2 regions of the Paenibacillus sp. FSL P4-0081 genome follow, and region 2 is predicted to be linked to the other one. Evidence: predicted binding sites of a transcription regulator. Region 2 holds the regulator's gene; the other holds the start of a gene.

Region 1 (7,402 bases), 890 kb from region 2:
TGTGGAGCATCAAGTGTATTCTGGTCACCTGTGTAAGCGTGGATAGTAGTCATCAAGCCTTCGATGATACCGAATTTGTCGTTCAGAACTTTGGCCATAGGAGCCAGACAGTTCGTTGTGCAAGATGCGCCGGAGATTACTGTTTCGCTACCGTCAAGGATGTCATCGTTAACGTTGTAAACAACAGTCTTCATGTCGCCTGTAGCTGGAGCGGAAATAACTACTTTCTTAGCTCCGCCTTTAAGGTGCTTTTCAGCTGCTTCTTTAGTTGTGAAGAAACCTGTGCATTCCAGAACGATATCAACGCCAAGCTCTCCCCAAGGAAGTTCTTCAGGGTTGCGGTTCGCCAGAACCTTAACATCTTTACCGTTAACTTTGAAGAAGCCGTCGTGAACTTCAACATCGCCTTGGAATTTACCTTGAGTTGTATCATATTTAAGCAAATGAGCAAGCATCTTAGCGTCAGTCAAGTCATTGATTGCTACCACTTCGATACCTTCTACATTTTGAATACGGCGGAATGCAAGGCGTCCAATACGTCCAAAACCGTTAATACCAACTTTTACACTCATTGAATAGTTCCTCCTAGATTTCGTTTTATTTATTCAAGACAAGCCGTGAGGCTCGTCAAGACAACAAGGTTAAGTATAATGCATAATACCTTTGCGCGCGTCCCATAAAATGGAATCTATAGGACCTCTTGCAATTGTTTGTCGATTTCTTTGCCGATTTCGATAGCAGCCGCCTCGTCTGTCACGAGAATATCCTCTTGGCCGAACCGCAGCATCGCATGAATGGCCTTAGCCTTGCGTTTGCCGCCGGCAATACCGATGACGACTTCTGTACGGATAATGTCTTCCAGGCGCAGCCCCATGGTCAGCATGGTATGAACCACCTCGCCATTCTCATTGAAATAATATCCGAACGATTCGGCTACCGCACCCTCGTCCTGAATCTCTGAGATGGTACCGGGGTCCAGCTTGCGGCGGTGAGTCATTTCAATGGCATCGCCAATTCCATGCACAATAATACGCGATCTGCGGATAATCTGCACAATCTCTCCAATATTGGAGTCCAGTGCGAGCGACTGATAGGCATCGCCGCTGAGCAGATCAGGCACATGCAGCAGACGGTAATTGGCACCAATCCGTTTGGCCATGGTCGAAGCAATGGTGTTGGCTTGGATCTCCATGCTCTCTCCCAGTCCTCCGCGCGCCGGAACTACCCAGGCGTTCTTATAGGAAAGGGATAGCGGCGGGGTCAACTGATCGGCCATTTCGGCCAGGGTCGATCCGCCTGTGACGGCAATCGTATCGTCACTGCGCAGTACACTGAGCAGTGCCTTCGAACCTGCACGCCCCAGTTCACGTTTGGTGAACAGCGAGGTCTCGCAGTCGCCAGGTACAACAACTACTTTACTGAGACCGTACGTAGTACGAATTTTCTCTTCCAGATCATCCAGGCCGAAGAGGCTCTTGGCGATCGGCTCCAGCAGGTCAAGCAGTCTGCGACCGGCTTCGCTAATGCGCATGCCGACGCTCTCGATCTCAATGAGCCCTTGCGATTTCAGAAGATCCGTCTCGGCGCGCAGCACCCGCTCGGTCATATCAAGCGAGGCGGCAAGCGTTCTGCGCCCAATAATATCGGACAGCATGATCTGATGTAGAATCGTATACCGTCTCTTAAGGGTTTCCATGAGATCAGGCAGAAGCTGCTTTTGGATTTCCAATAAATTACGCATGCTTTCACTCCTGCAACTTCGTCTTTCTCTTTTCCCTTGTTCGTGGTCTCAAAATGTCCCGGGTTAACTTTTTAAGTCCCACCCATATTCTACCCAAAACTGACGCCGAGTGCAAGTGTTCCGAGACTATAATTCTCAGACCCGTTTCATCTTATACATCTGCCGGTCTGTGAGAGGTAACCACGCCCTTAAGCACATGACTGAAAACCTCCATCACCTGACTGTCAAGTGGGAAGCTATCATCTGCCTGGGAGCCGGAAAAACTATTTTTTTGCACGACGGGTTTTACACGTTGCTTTTATGCAATAAGTGTATTATAATAACTTCTGTTGCGCCCGTGGTCCAATGGATATGACGTAGGCCTCCGAAGCCTGAGATCCAAGTTCGATTCTTGGCGGGCGCGCCATTATTTTCACTTTTGTACATAATTTAGCAATGCTTATATTATATTTAACCAAAGAGCCGCTTGATGGCTCTTTTTTTTGAATCTAAGTTTGACTTTCTTTGACTTTTTGTTTGAATTTGTTTATCATGTGGTTAATACGGTAACAGTAAAAAATGAACACATTCGAAGCACCAATTTCAAGGAGGTTTTCCACGTGAGTTATATTCCTATGGTAGTAGAACAGAGCAACCGCGGTGAGCGCGCTTATGACATCTATTCCCGCCTGCTGAAGGACCGCATCATTTTCCTTGGAACGGAGGTTAATGACGTGGTAGCCAATTCCATCATCGCACAAATGCTCTTCCTGGCTGCCGAGGATCCGGATAAGGATATTCACCTGTATGTAAACAGCCCTGGCGGTTCCATTACAGCGGGTATGGCTATATTTGATACAATGCAGTACATTAAACCGGATGTATCCACCATCTGTGTAGGGATGGCCGCTTCCATGGGTGCCTTCCTGCTGAACGCCGGCGCCAAGGGCAAGCGCTTTGCCTTGCCGAACAGCGAAATTATGATTCACCAGCCGCTCGGCGGTGCCCAGGGTCAGGCTTCGGATATCGAAATCCGCGCCCGCCGCATCATCAAGCTGCGCGAGAAGCTGAACCGTATCCTGTCCGAACGTACGGGCCAGCCGATCGAGAAGATCGAGAAGGATACCGACCGCGACTACTTCATGAGTGCTGCCGATGCAGCTGAATATGGCATTGTCGATAAAGTCATTGAGAAGACCTTGCCGACTGGCGTTTAATTTCTATACTTCATCAACACATAAAGAGGCTGCCACGGACCTACAGGTCTGCGGCAGCCTCTTTATTTGGCATATATACTGATGTTTCACCTCAAGGTTCCATATCCCAGGGCATCCAGCTTTCCGGCAATCACCCGGTAGCCCCTGCCGTTCGGATGGATATGATCCAGGAACAGCAGCCCCCGCTCATTGCCGGCAAATTCATGATAAATGGAAGCAAACCCCACAACATAACTGCTGTAGCCGGCAGCATAGCGGTTGAACTGCCGCACCCAATCTGTAGCCGCATCCACCTGAGGATACGGATTATAGAGACCTACAATCCGGATAATGTAAGGACTTCGCGTACCCGCCTTCAGCTGTGCCAGAGTATTCATAATATCACTGAAATTCCGTTTGCATTCCCGGAGCGCTTTTTGCAGATATCCATTCAGCTCACCTGGCCTCCCCGCTGCGGCTTTGGCGGCCTTAATCAGATCATTGCCGCCAATAGAGACGGTGATGATCTCCGCATCCTTAACCGCAGAACGAAAGCCGCCATCTGTCTTGAGACGCTGCTCCAGCCCTGCTGTTGTCAGACCGTTCACTCCAAGATTCGCTGAAGCAACCGGAGTCTGCAGCCGCCCTTCCGCCATCCGGCGGTAGACGGGGACAAATCCGTTCCCGGGCAGCGCCCCGAACCCGGTCGTTAATGAATCTCCAATGGCCGTATACTGATAGACCATAGCCTTCCCTCCCCGCTATAAGCTGCTTGCTTTCTTTAGCTTATGACTGCCCGGGGGATGTGGTAACGGCAGGGCGGCCTTAATAGGCCCGCAAAAAAATCCTGCCCTCATGTCTCCGGAGGAAACGCATGGGCAGGATATATGAAACTACTATATTATTTCAGTGCAGCGAACGGACTGCTTCCGTCCGGCAGCAGCTCTTTGAAGCTGAAGATTACCTCCGGGAAGCCTGTAGCGTATGCAGTATACTCATATTGCTGGAAGAAGAGCACGGCTTTGCCCTCTTTCAGATAGAAGTATTTCTCTGTATTCAGGCCTGTGAATCCTCCCAGATAACCTCCGTTTGCTTTGATTTCAGTAGATACCTTGGCATTCAGCTGTTTCTTGTAGTTAGGATTAGCCTTGAACAAATCCCCCAGCAGCAGGCGTTTACCGTCTTTAAGTGAGAAGGTAAAGGCATTGCGGATAGTCGATCCATGTGCACCGCCGGTATATCCGTATTGATTCGTGATCAGACTGAGCACGCCGTCCTGATTATAAGTGACCACATAACCGCCTTCGAATTCATACGGACGGTCGTCCTCGGATTTAAGGGAGATTTGATCTTCGGCGTAAGCCGCGTATTTCTGAATCGTCTGTTTGATTGTATCATTGATTGCCTTCTCAGCCTCGCTACTTGCAAGACCGCTGACCTGTGGATAATCCAGCTTGATTGGTGCATCTTTATGGTCCTTAACATAGCTCTCAGTCTTTATAGTTACCGCATTTTGCGTTCTCTTCATCACATTGAGCCGTCCCGTAGCGGCACTCCAGTCACCCTTGTAGCCTAAGTAATCGCTGAGCAGGTCAAACGAAACATAGAAGCGGTTATCCATATTCTTCACTTCATATTCGCCGATAAAATAATTGTTCACTTTAATCGTAGTATAGTATTCAGTAACCGTCAGTTTAGTTTGTGTAGTACCTGTACCGATGGTATACGTCTTCTCTGCTTTATCATAAGATAGCGGCATCCCCAGCGCATCGCGCATAAACGTTACCGGAATCCATACCTTTCCGTCCTGGAAAAGCCCCTTCTGCGCTGCAATCTTGCCGTTTACCTTCAGTACTACCGGGGAGGATGCAGCCTTCACCTGAGCAGCTGCTGGAGCTGCCTGAGTTATACCTGCCGGTATTGCGGCTCCACCGAGCAGCATTCCCGCTGCAATCATTCCTGCGCCCCATTTACGGGCGTATTTCTTCGAAGTATCATTCATTTTCATTGTTGTTCTTCCCCTTCCGCTGGTGCGATGTATTATGACGTGATGTGTTCCCTCAGCTTCACTCTTCCTATTATAGGGATAAGAAGGTCGGCGGATGTTACAATGCGCTTTACAGTTTCTTAAGGATTGAAGAGTCTTTCTATCAACCTTATTACATTTATTTAAACAATTTGAGAGATTTCAACGAAAATTTCTCCTAAAAAAGGCGCCGCCCTGCCATAAACAGCAGAGCAAGCGCCTCTTCGCGGTCACTTTATTTCAATTCATAGGTTACGCTCAGCTGAGTGGTTACTTTAACTTCTCCGGGTTCAACGGAGCTTCCGGCAGCTGAATCATTCGCTGCTTTGGACATGGCGGCCTGTTCAACGAAGACAACCGGGTTATTCCCGTCGTCGTTCTGAATGACCGTTACCACCTGCCCGAGTCCGCGTTTCGCCGCTTTAGCAATCGCTGCCGCTTTTACATCTGCATTCTGCATTGCTTTTTCGATAACCTGTGCTTCAAAGGCTGATGGATCTTCGATCGCAAAGCTTGCATTGCCGATATTGTTCGCGCCTGCCGTCGATGCTGCATCCAGCAATTGTCCGACCTTAGTCAGATCACGGTAGGAAATCTTCAGCGTATGCTGGGCATTATAGCCTTTAACCTGCTGGCCTTCCTTTTCGCTATAGACGTAATTAGGCTGTACATAGAACTGCGTGCTCTGAATATCCTTGTCCGCAATTCCCCAGGTTGTTTTGAATAATGCAGTCAGCTTCGCAATCTTTGCCGCGGTACCCTTCTGCGCCTCTTGTGCAGTATCAGCCGTGGTAGTTACCCCGATGGAGAGATAGACGATATCCGGTTTGATCGCAAGTTCACCTTTACCGACTACGTTCACAATATTCTTCTGCACCTCATCGGCAGCGTAAGCCTTTTCAGGACCTTTTAGCACCCCGCTCAGCCCCATTCCTCCTATAATCAAGCTTCCTGCCAGCAGCACTGCTCCGATTGATTTGCCAAATTTCATCATGCTTGCCATCCCCTTTCGTTTCTTTAAGTTGTTGGTACCCTCTAGACGGACCAGCATGGCAAAAGTTGCATATCCTATGTACGTTATTTAATAATTTATTCCGTCTCTATCCAGAAACGCCGGATGACATTTCCGTCCTCCTCAATATATTCGCTATCCTCTACTCCGCCATTCTTGCGGATCGTCCGTTCCGATGCTGTATTGACGGCGTCGCAGACCACGAGTGCCTTCTCTATACCCAGTTCAGCAGCTTTCACGAGGGCCTGCTTCAGAAGTTCACTGGCATACCCCTGTTTGCGCTCCGAAGGGACCACGCCATAGCCGATATGCCCGCCTGTACGGAGTAACGCTTCCGTCAACCGGTGTCTGATGTTCACGGCAGCCACCACCCGCTGATCCGTTGTCACCAGCCAGAAGGTTGAACTGCTCACCCATCCGTCTTTGATATTCACACCGCCGGCATGCTCACGCAGAGACTGAAGCATCCCGGCAAAGTCAGCAGGATCGATCTCGACTACCCAGGGAACGAATGATTCTCCGCTGGTCTTCCACTCTTCATAAAATGCCAGATAGGGCTCTCTGAGAGCTTCTGTAGGCTCCACTAATGTTACCTCACTGCCTTGGATCTGCATCTGTGTATCTCCCCTTATACATAAATAATATGAAAAAAAGCCCCTAAGGGCTTTCGGTAAGACGTGTACCATTTATTGATTCTCGAGTTCTTCCTTACTTACAAGACTTGTCAAAGCGGTTACAGCTTGTTCCGCATCTGCGCCATCTGCGCTGATATAAATCTCCGTACCGGAACTGATCGCAAGGCTCATAATGCCCATGATACTTTTGGCGTTAACTTTTTTATCGTCTTTTTCCACGAAAATCTCCGACGAAAACTTATTAGCTTCTTGCACAAACAATGCTGCCGGCCGAGCATGGAGCCCCGTCTTCAACCGAACAACTACCGGGTGCTTTGTCATGAAACGCTTACCCCCTATTTGAGATCTGCCCAAAAATTTCACATTAATTTTATAATATTATATCATTATAACCTCTACCGCACTAGAAAAAAAATAATCAACTGCCCCGCACCTTGTCAGCCAGCTCATCAATTTTGCGCAAACGGTGGTTTACGCCTGATTTACTGACGGTGCCGCCCAGCATATCGCCAACTTCCTTCAGGTTGATATCCGGGTGTGCAAGTCTGATTTCCGCAACCTCACGCAGCTTATCCGGCAAGCTTTCCAGTCCCACCTCACGCTGCAGCAGCTTGATATTCTCAATCTGGCGTACCGCGGCGCTGATCGTTTTGTTAAGATTGGCCGTTTCGCAGTTGACGATCCGGTTAACGGAGTTACGCATATCGCGCATGATCCGTACGTCCTCGAATTTGAACAGTGCCTGATGGGCTCCGATCAAACTTAAGAATTCAATAATCTTCTCGCCTTCCTTGATGTATAGGATGAAGCCTT
Region 2 (7,402 bases):
CGCGTACCCATCCCGAACACGACCGTTAAGCCCTCCAGCGCCGATGGTACTTGGACCGAAGGGTCCTGGGAGAGTAGGACGTTGCCAAGCACATGAAGCCATTGTTGAGTAATCGACAGTGGCTTTTTTGGTTTGTGCAGGGTTGTGGAAAAGCTGTGGATAAATTTCAGTAACTGCTGAAAACTTACGCACATGTGGATACAATTTCAGGAAGAAGTCTTTTCCCTGATAATGTGGATTAAAACGCATATTCAGGCGAATGAGTCAAGAGAAAACCTAAGTAATCCACTGTTTTTGTGGATAAAAAGTGAATTTTGTGGATAGATAAATATGAATCGTGGATAACTAATTTTTGCCGGAAGAAACTCTTTCCGGTTTTTTGTTTTATTGTTCAAAACCTGTGGATAACTTTTGTCCGCGGGCTATTTTTGTACCTCATTAGCTTCTGGACAATTTGCTTGATATACTCAATCTGAGCAACCATTGGACTCTATCTCTATAAATTCATTAACGGGGTGAGCAGCATGGAAATAAGGCAATTGCACGCAGATGATTTTGAAGAAGGCTTAGGCTTGTCAGAATATGCTTTTCAGTACAAGGTGATAGGAGAAGACAGGGAACGCGCCAGAGAGAAGTTCAAGCCGGAACAAATATGGGGAGTATTCGAAGGACCAAGTTTAAGTGCCAAGCTGGTACTTCTTCCACTTCAGGCATACATACAGGGCAAGCCCGTATCTATGGGCGGAATTGCGGGCGTAGCCTCGTGGCCGGAGAACCGCAGGCAGGGATATGTGGCCAAGCTGTTGACCCATGCGCTGCAAACCATGAACGAAGCAGGGCAAACACTGTCTTTTCTGCACCCGTTTTTAATCCCCTTTTACCGGAAATTCGGCTGGGAGATCTATTGTGAATATAAGAAATACAACATACCTGTGGATAAATTTCCGCGGAAGGCTGAAATACAGGGCTCTGTGAAGCGCGGGGCGGCTGATATTAAAGTATTGCAACAGCTGTATGTCTCATTTGCAGCCCGGTACAACGGCACACTGCAGCGTACGGAGGAATGGTGGAAGGAAAAAGTACTCGATGAAGATACACATCAGTGTGTATTTTATTCGCAGCAGGGTGAACCGGAAGGGTATGTGCTGTATAAAATAGTGAACAAAGAACTGGTCATCGATGAATTTGTCTATCTGAATGAGAAGGCCCGGCAAGGGCTGTGGACATTTCTGGCTAACCATGACTCTATGATCACCGGAGCTTCATTGAAGCTGGTTCCCTCTGATGACATTCTGCCGTATTTGCTTCCCGACCCGCGGATTGCCCAGGAGAATTATCCGTACTTCATGGCACGCATTGTCAACGCCCAAGCCTTTATAGAGAATTTGTCTTTCCATGCGCTGAGCGGTATCCGGGAGCGGCTGCTTTATATTGAAGATGAGCATGCCCCCTGGAATAACGGCCTGTGGCGGTGGACAGTAGCTGAACATGGGGAGGTATCATTTACTCAGATCCAGGGGGACAGATCAAACGCTGATCTTATATGCAGTATTGGTACACTTACCGCACTGTTGATGGGATACAGACGTCCAGTTGAAATGGCCCGGTATGGACAGTTATCCGGTACACATGAAGCTGTAGATTGGCTGGAGAAGCTGATCCCGCAGGCGCAAACGGCTTTATTTGATTTTTTCTGACAAACCTGAAGGCTCTTCCGCTTACATTAGAAGCAGGAGAGCCTAAAATACATATCCCCTTGCAATGGGATCCGTGAAGCTATTCGGAATACAATGCGGCTAAAAAGTAAAAAATAAGAGCAACCCCTTGGAATTCAGTGAGAATATGTTATAATATGAAAAAAGTCAAAGAAAGTCAAAGTCAACGCGAGCTCGACAGCAGTGTTCTTAGGATTGTAACAGTTGGAGGTCAGGCTCAGTACGAAGGCTATTGCAGCCGATTCGCACTTCAGTCCCCGGGTTAAATTCTTTAGAGCTATGTATGGACGGCGGACGTTGATACAGCACAAGCTTAACCAAGGCTTACACACTGGAGGATGAGTGATGCGTAATATCTCCGATATTATTGAACAATATCTGAAGAATATTTTGCATGAAAGTCCCGAAGGTACGGTGGAAATTCAGCGCAATGATCTGGCGGACCAGTTCTCCTGTGTGCCGTCGCAGATCAATTACGTCATCAGTACACGCTTTACTTTGGAAAAGGGATATGTAGTGGAGAGCAAACGCGGCGGTGGAGGGTATATCCGGATTCAGCGCTTCGAGTTGCCTCAGAATGTGGCACTGTATGCACATCTGAACTCCACAATAGGGAATGATATTGACCAGAATTCCGCCGAAGGACTGATTTATCAGCTGGAGGAGGCCCGTTTTCTCTCCAAGCGTGAAGCGTGTCTTATGCGGTCCGCTGTTTCCCGGGAATGCCTGACGGTTAATCTGCCGTACCGGGATGAGATTCGTGCCAAGCTAATGAAGGCCATGCTAATCTCTTTGTTAGGCAAATAATTGTCAAAATGTGAGGGAGGGACACCGCTCATGCTATGCCAGGAATGCGGGGTCAAACCGGCTACACTCCATTTCACGAAGATCGTGAACGGAGAGAAGACAGAATTTCATATTTGTGAAAGCTGTGCGCGGGAAAAAGGGGAGCTCATCCCCGGTACTGCCGGAGGATTCTCCATACACAGCTTGCTTTCCGGGCTGCTTGATCTGGAGAGCGCAGGCAAGGGCAAGTCAGAGGCCGCACAGACTGTGCAGGGGCTGCAGTGTGAGAACTGCGGTATGACCTACTCACAGTTCAGCAAGCTTGGACGGTTCGGCTGCAGCTCATGCTACAAATATTTTGACAGCACGCTGGACCCGCTCTTCAGACGGGTACACGGAAGTACAGCCCATGTGGGTAAGCTTCCCAAACGGGCGGGTGCACAGATCATGTGTAAACGCCAAATTGATGAGCTGAAGCAGGAATTACAGCAGAGCATTATGCAGGAGGAGTTTGAAACTGCAGCCGAGCTGAGGGACAGAATCCGCAAACTTGAAAAAGAAATGCCACAAGAGTAAAGTCTTTGATATATAGGAGGGGATTCCACATGTCAAGTCTCCGGTTTACCGAACAAGCACTTAGTGACTGGATGCGCTGCGGCGGGAGTCATTCCGAGATTGTTATCAGCAGCCGAATGCGTATCGCCCGTAATCTGGAGCACCTTCCTTTCCCGCTATTGGCGTCTGCGCAGCAGTCGGAAGAGGTGCTGGAGCAGCTTGCTCCTGTATTTCAGGGAGAAGCCTCTGCGGATTTCGGCAACTTTCAGCTGCTGAGGCTGGATGAGCTCGATGAGCTGGATAAAAAAGTACTGGTGGAGAAGCATCTGATCAGTCCTAATCTGGCTGATGATTCCAAAGGCGGAGCAGTCATTCTTAATGAGGACGAGTCAGTCAGCATTATGATCAACGAGGAGGATCATCTCCGCATTCAATGCCTGTTTCCGGGTCTGCAGGTGAGAGAAGCCTGGGTAAGGGCAACAGCCATCGATGATATCTTTGAGGCTGCTGTCAATTACGCTTTTGATGACCGCAGAGGATACCTGACCAGTTGTCCCACCAATGTGGGAACCGGGCTCAGAGCCTCGGTAATGGTTCATCTGCCGGCATTGGTTATGACCCATCAGATTAACCGGATTCTATCCGCTGTTAATCAGGTCGGTCTTACCGTTAGAGGAATTTATGGTGAAGGCAGCGAAGCAGTAGGGAATATCTTTCAGATTTCCAACCAGATTACGCTCGGTCAGACCGAGAATGAGATTATTGAGAATCTCCACAGCGTAGTCACCCAGATTATAGAGCATGAGCGGAACGCACGTGAGCGCTTGCTTGTGGATTCCGCCCTGCGGATTACCGACCGCATCAAACGTTCATATGGGATTTTAGCCTACGCGGCTGTGATGGAGCTTAAAGAGTCAGCACAGCGGCTCTCCGATCTAAGGCTTGGTGTAGATTTGGGGATACTGGAAGGGCCTTCGATTTCAGTGCTTAATGAGCTGAATGTCAAGACTCAGCCGGGTTTTCTGCAAAAGCTGTTCGGCGACGAGCTTTCGTCCACCGAACGCGATATGTACCGGGCGAAGCTGCTACGGGAAACACTGGGATCACAACATTAATTATAGATATATATTATCCGTGGAGGTGCAGGAGATATGATGTTTGGAAGATTTACGGAACGCGCACAAAAGGTGCTGGCGCTGGCGCAGGAAGAAGCCGTACGTTTGGGACACAACAACATTGGGACAGAACATATTTTGCTCGGACTGATTCGTGAAGGTGACGGCATTGCCGCCAAGGCACTGATCGGACTCGGTCTGGGTCTTGAGAAGATTCAGGATGAAGTGGAAACGCTGATTGGCAGAGGTCAGGAACAACCGACCAACATCGCTTATACTCCTCGTGCCAAAAAAGTTATCGAGCTGTCTATGGATGAAGCCCGCAAGCTTGGACATACGTACGTGGGCACAGAGCATATCCTGCTCGGACTCATCCGTGAAGGAGAGGGCGTAGCTGCCCGCGTGCTGAATAATCTCGGTATCAGCCTGAATAAAGCCCGCCAGCAGGTGCTGCAGCTTCTGGGCAGCAGTGAAGCCACTTCAAGCCATAGCGGTGCTCCGGTTAATGTCAGCACACCAACGCTGGATGGTCTGGCCCGTGACTTGACTGCCTATGCCAAGGACGGCAACCTCGACCCTGTTATCGGCCGTAGCAAGGAAATTGAACGTGTCATTCAGGTGCTCAGCCGCCGTACCAAGAATAATCCGGTACTGATCGGTGAGCCAGGAGTTGGTAAGACAGCAATTGCTGAAGGCCTGGCCCAAAAGATCATCAACAATGAAATTCCGGAAACCTTGCGCGACAAACGCGTAATGACCCTGGATATGGGTTCTGTAGTTGCCGGTACGAAATACCGCGGTGAGTTCGAGGACCGCCTCAAAAAAATCATGGATGAGATTCGCCAGGCAGGCAATATCGTGCTCTTCATCGATGAGCTGCATACGCTGATCGGAGCCGGTGGTGCGGAAGGTGCAATTGATGCCTCCAATATCCTGAAGCCCGCTCTGGCCCGTGGTGAACTGCAGTGCATCGGTGCCACAACGCTTGACGAATACCGTAAATACATTGAGAAAGACGCAGCACTTGAACGCCGCTTCCAGCCGATTACGGTGGATCAGCCTTCTCCTGCAGAAGCTGTACAGATCCTATTCGGTCTTCGGGACCGTTATGAAGCCCATCACCGGGTGAAGATTACGGATGAAGCTATTGTGGAAGCTGTGAAGCTGTCTGACCGCTATATCCCTGACCGGTTCCTGCCGGACAAAGCGATTGACCTGATTGATGAAGCAGGCTCCAAGGTAAGACTTAACTCTTACACGATCCCGCCGAATCTGAAGGAACTCGAAATGCGTCTGGATGATATCCGCAAGGAGAAGGATTCCGCTGTACAAAGCCAGGAATTCGAGAAGGCTGCAGCGCTGCGCGATACCGAGCAGAAGATCCGTGAAGAGCTGGACACAACGAAGAACCAGTGGAAAGAGAAGCAGGGCCGTACGGACTCCCAGGTTACACCTGAGGATATCGCACAGGTGGTTGCCAGCTGGACCGGAATTCCGGTCAGCAAGCTGAAGGAAGAAGAGACAGACCGTTTGCTGAATATGGAGTCTTTGCTGCATGAACGTGTAATCGGGCAGGATGAAGCCGTTAAGGCTGTCAGCCGGGCACTCCGCCGGGCGCGTGCGGGTCTGAAGGATCCGAAACGTCCAATGGGCTCCTTCATCTTCCTCGGTCCAACCGGGGTCGGTAAAACCGAGCTGGCACGGGCACTTGCCGAAGCCATGTTCGGTGACGAGAATGCGGTAATCCGTATCGATATGTCGGAGTACATGGAGAAGCATTCTACATCCCGTCTGGTCGGGGCGCCTCCAGGCTATGTAGGATATGAAGAAGGCGGACAGCTGACTGAGAAGGTACGCCGCAAACCGTATTCCGTGGTCCTGCTGGATGAGATTGAGAAGGCTCACCCTGAAGTATTCAATATTCTGCTGCAGGTACTGGAAGACGGCCGTCTGACCGACTCCAAAGGCCGTGTAGTCGATTTCCGCAATACCTTAATTATCCTGACCTCTAACGTAGGCGCACAAGCAATCCGTAAGAATTCGACTCTGGGCTTCACCGCGGTACAGGATGCCGGTGCCGATTACGGCAATATGAAGGGCAAGGTAATGGAAGAGCTGAAGAAGAGCTTCCGCCCTGAGTTCCTGAACCGGATCGACGAGATTATTGTCTTCCACTCTCTGGATGAGAAGCATATCGCCGAGATCGTTACCCTGATGTCCGAGGAGCTGCGCAAGCGTCTGCGTGAATATGATGTAGACTTCCTGCTTACTGACGGCGCCAAGGCGTTCCTGGCCAAAGAGGGCTATGACCCGGCCTTCGGTGCCCGCCCGCTCCGCCGGGCGATTCAGAAGCACATCGAAGACCGCCTTTCCGAAGAGCTGCTTAAGGGCAACATCAAGAAAGGTGACTCCCTCAACATTGATGAGGTGAACGGTGAGCTTGTGGTAACCAAAGTGGAAGTGCCGGCCGAGCTCTCCCTGGAGAAGGAAGAGAGGGAAGTCGAAACTGAATAATTTTCCAGCAATATGAAACAAAGCTCCCGCTCCTCCGTATAGAGGGGCGGGAGCTTTTATATGTCCGGAATGATTAATAATTCTGCCCTGAATCAGGCAGGTTAAGGAGGACGCAAACGAAAAGTAGATCTTAAGTGACCTTTCGTTCAGTGTGCAGAAATGGTAAACTTTGATTAAGAGGAAATTATCCGCAATTTTAGCAAGTTCGGACCGTAAGGAGCGCACATGGCCAAACCAAAAACAAAATTTTTCTGCACCGAATGTGGTTACGAATCACCGAAATGGTTCGGGAAATGCCCGGGCTGCCAGGAATGGAACTCAATGGTGGAAGAAACGGAAAGCGTAGTCAAAACCCAAGGCATGAATGCACCTATTTTTCAGAGTAAAGAAAAGGCGCAATCGATCATAAATATAGAAAGTGACAAAGAGCCGCGTATCCTGACAGGCATCGGAGAGCTTAACCGTGTGCTTGGCGGCGGTATCGTACCCGGCTCGCTGGTACTGGTCGGTGGCGACCCCGGAATCGGGAAGTCCACACTGCTGCTGCAGACATCGCACGCCCTTACAACCCAGGGGCTCCGTGTTCTGTATATCTCCGGGGAAGAATCGGTGCGCCAGACCAAGCTTCGGGCTGACCGCCTCGGGGCGTTGTCGGCGGAACTGTATGTTCTGTGTGAGACGAACATGGAGAGCATTGAAGAAGCAATCGAGCAGATT

What was found. The regulator CtsR, encoded in region 2, represses protease genes until heat stress. The targets are predictions, from matches to a motif close to ATGGTCAATAAAGGTCAAACA.
Region 1: a site for CtsR is predicted at 2,233-2,253, ahead of clpP (ATP-dependent Clp endopeptidase proteolytic subunit ClpP). Genes of this name have one in related genera too.

The regions. Positions count from the first base shown of each region.
Region 1 covers NZ_CP009280.1:170,423-177,824, reverse strand. Annotated here, with positions in the region: gene gap (type I glyceraldehyde-3-phosphate dehydrogenase) at 1-572, opposite strand, end outside; gene P40081_RS00880 (sugar-binding transcriptional regulator) at 689-1,741, opposite strand; tRNA gene P40081_RS00875 (tRNA-Arg) at 2,073-2,147, shown strand; gene clpP (ATP-dependent Clp endopeptidase proteolytic subunit ClpP) at 2,341-2,937, shown strand; gene P40081_RS00865 (GDSL-type esterase/lipase family protein) at 3,024-3,662, opposite strand; gene P40081_RS00860 (PdaC/SigV domain-containing protein) at 3,818-4,924, opposite strand; gene P40081_RS00855 (SIMPL domain-containing protein) at 5,178-5,936, opposite strand; gene P40081_RS00850 (GNAT family N-acetyltransferase) at 6,032-6,568, opposite strand; gene P40081_RS00845 (HPr family phosphocarrier protein) at 6,641-6,910, opposite strand; gene whiA (DNA-binding protein WhiA) at 7,008-7,402, opposite strand, start outside.
Region 2 covers NZ_CP009280.1:7,708,346-7,715,747, reverse strand. Annotated here, with positions in the region: rRNA gene rrf (5S ribosomal RNA) at 1-90, shown strand, start outside; gene P40081_RS32955 (GNAT family N-acetyltransferase) at 525-1,697, shown strand; gene P40081_RS32950 (CtsR family transcriptional regulator) at 2,061-2,522, shown strand; gene P40081_RS32945 (protein-arginine kinase activator protein McsA) at 2,553-3,077, shown strand; gene P40081_RS32940 (protein-arginine kinase McsB) at 3,107-4,171, shown strand; gene clpC (ATP-dependent protease ATP-binding subunit ClpC) at 4,208-6,685, shown strand; gene radA (DNA repair protein RadA) at 6,911-7,402, shown strand, end outside.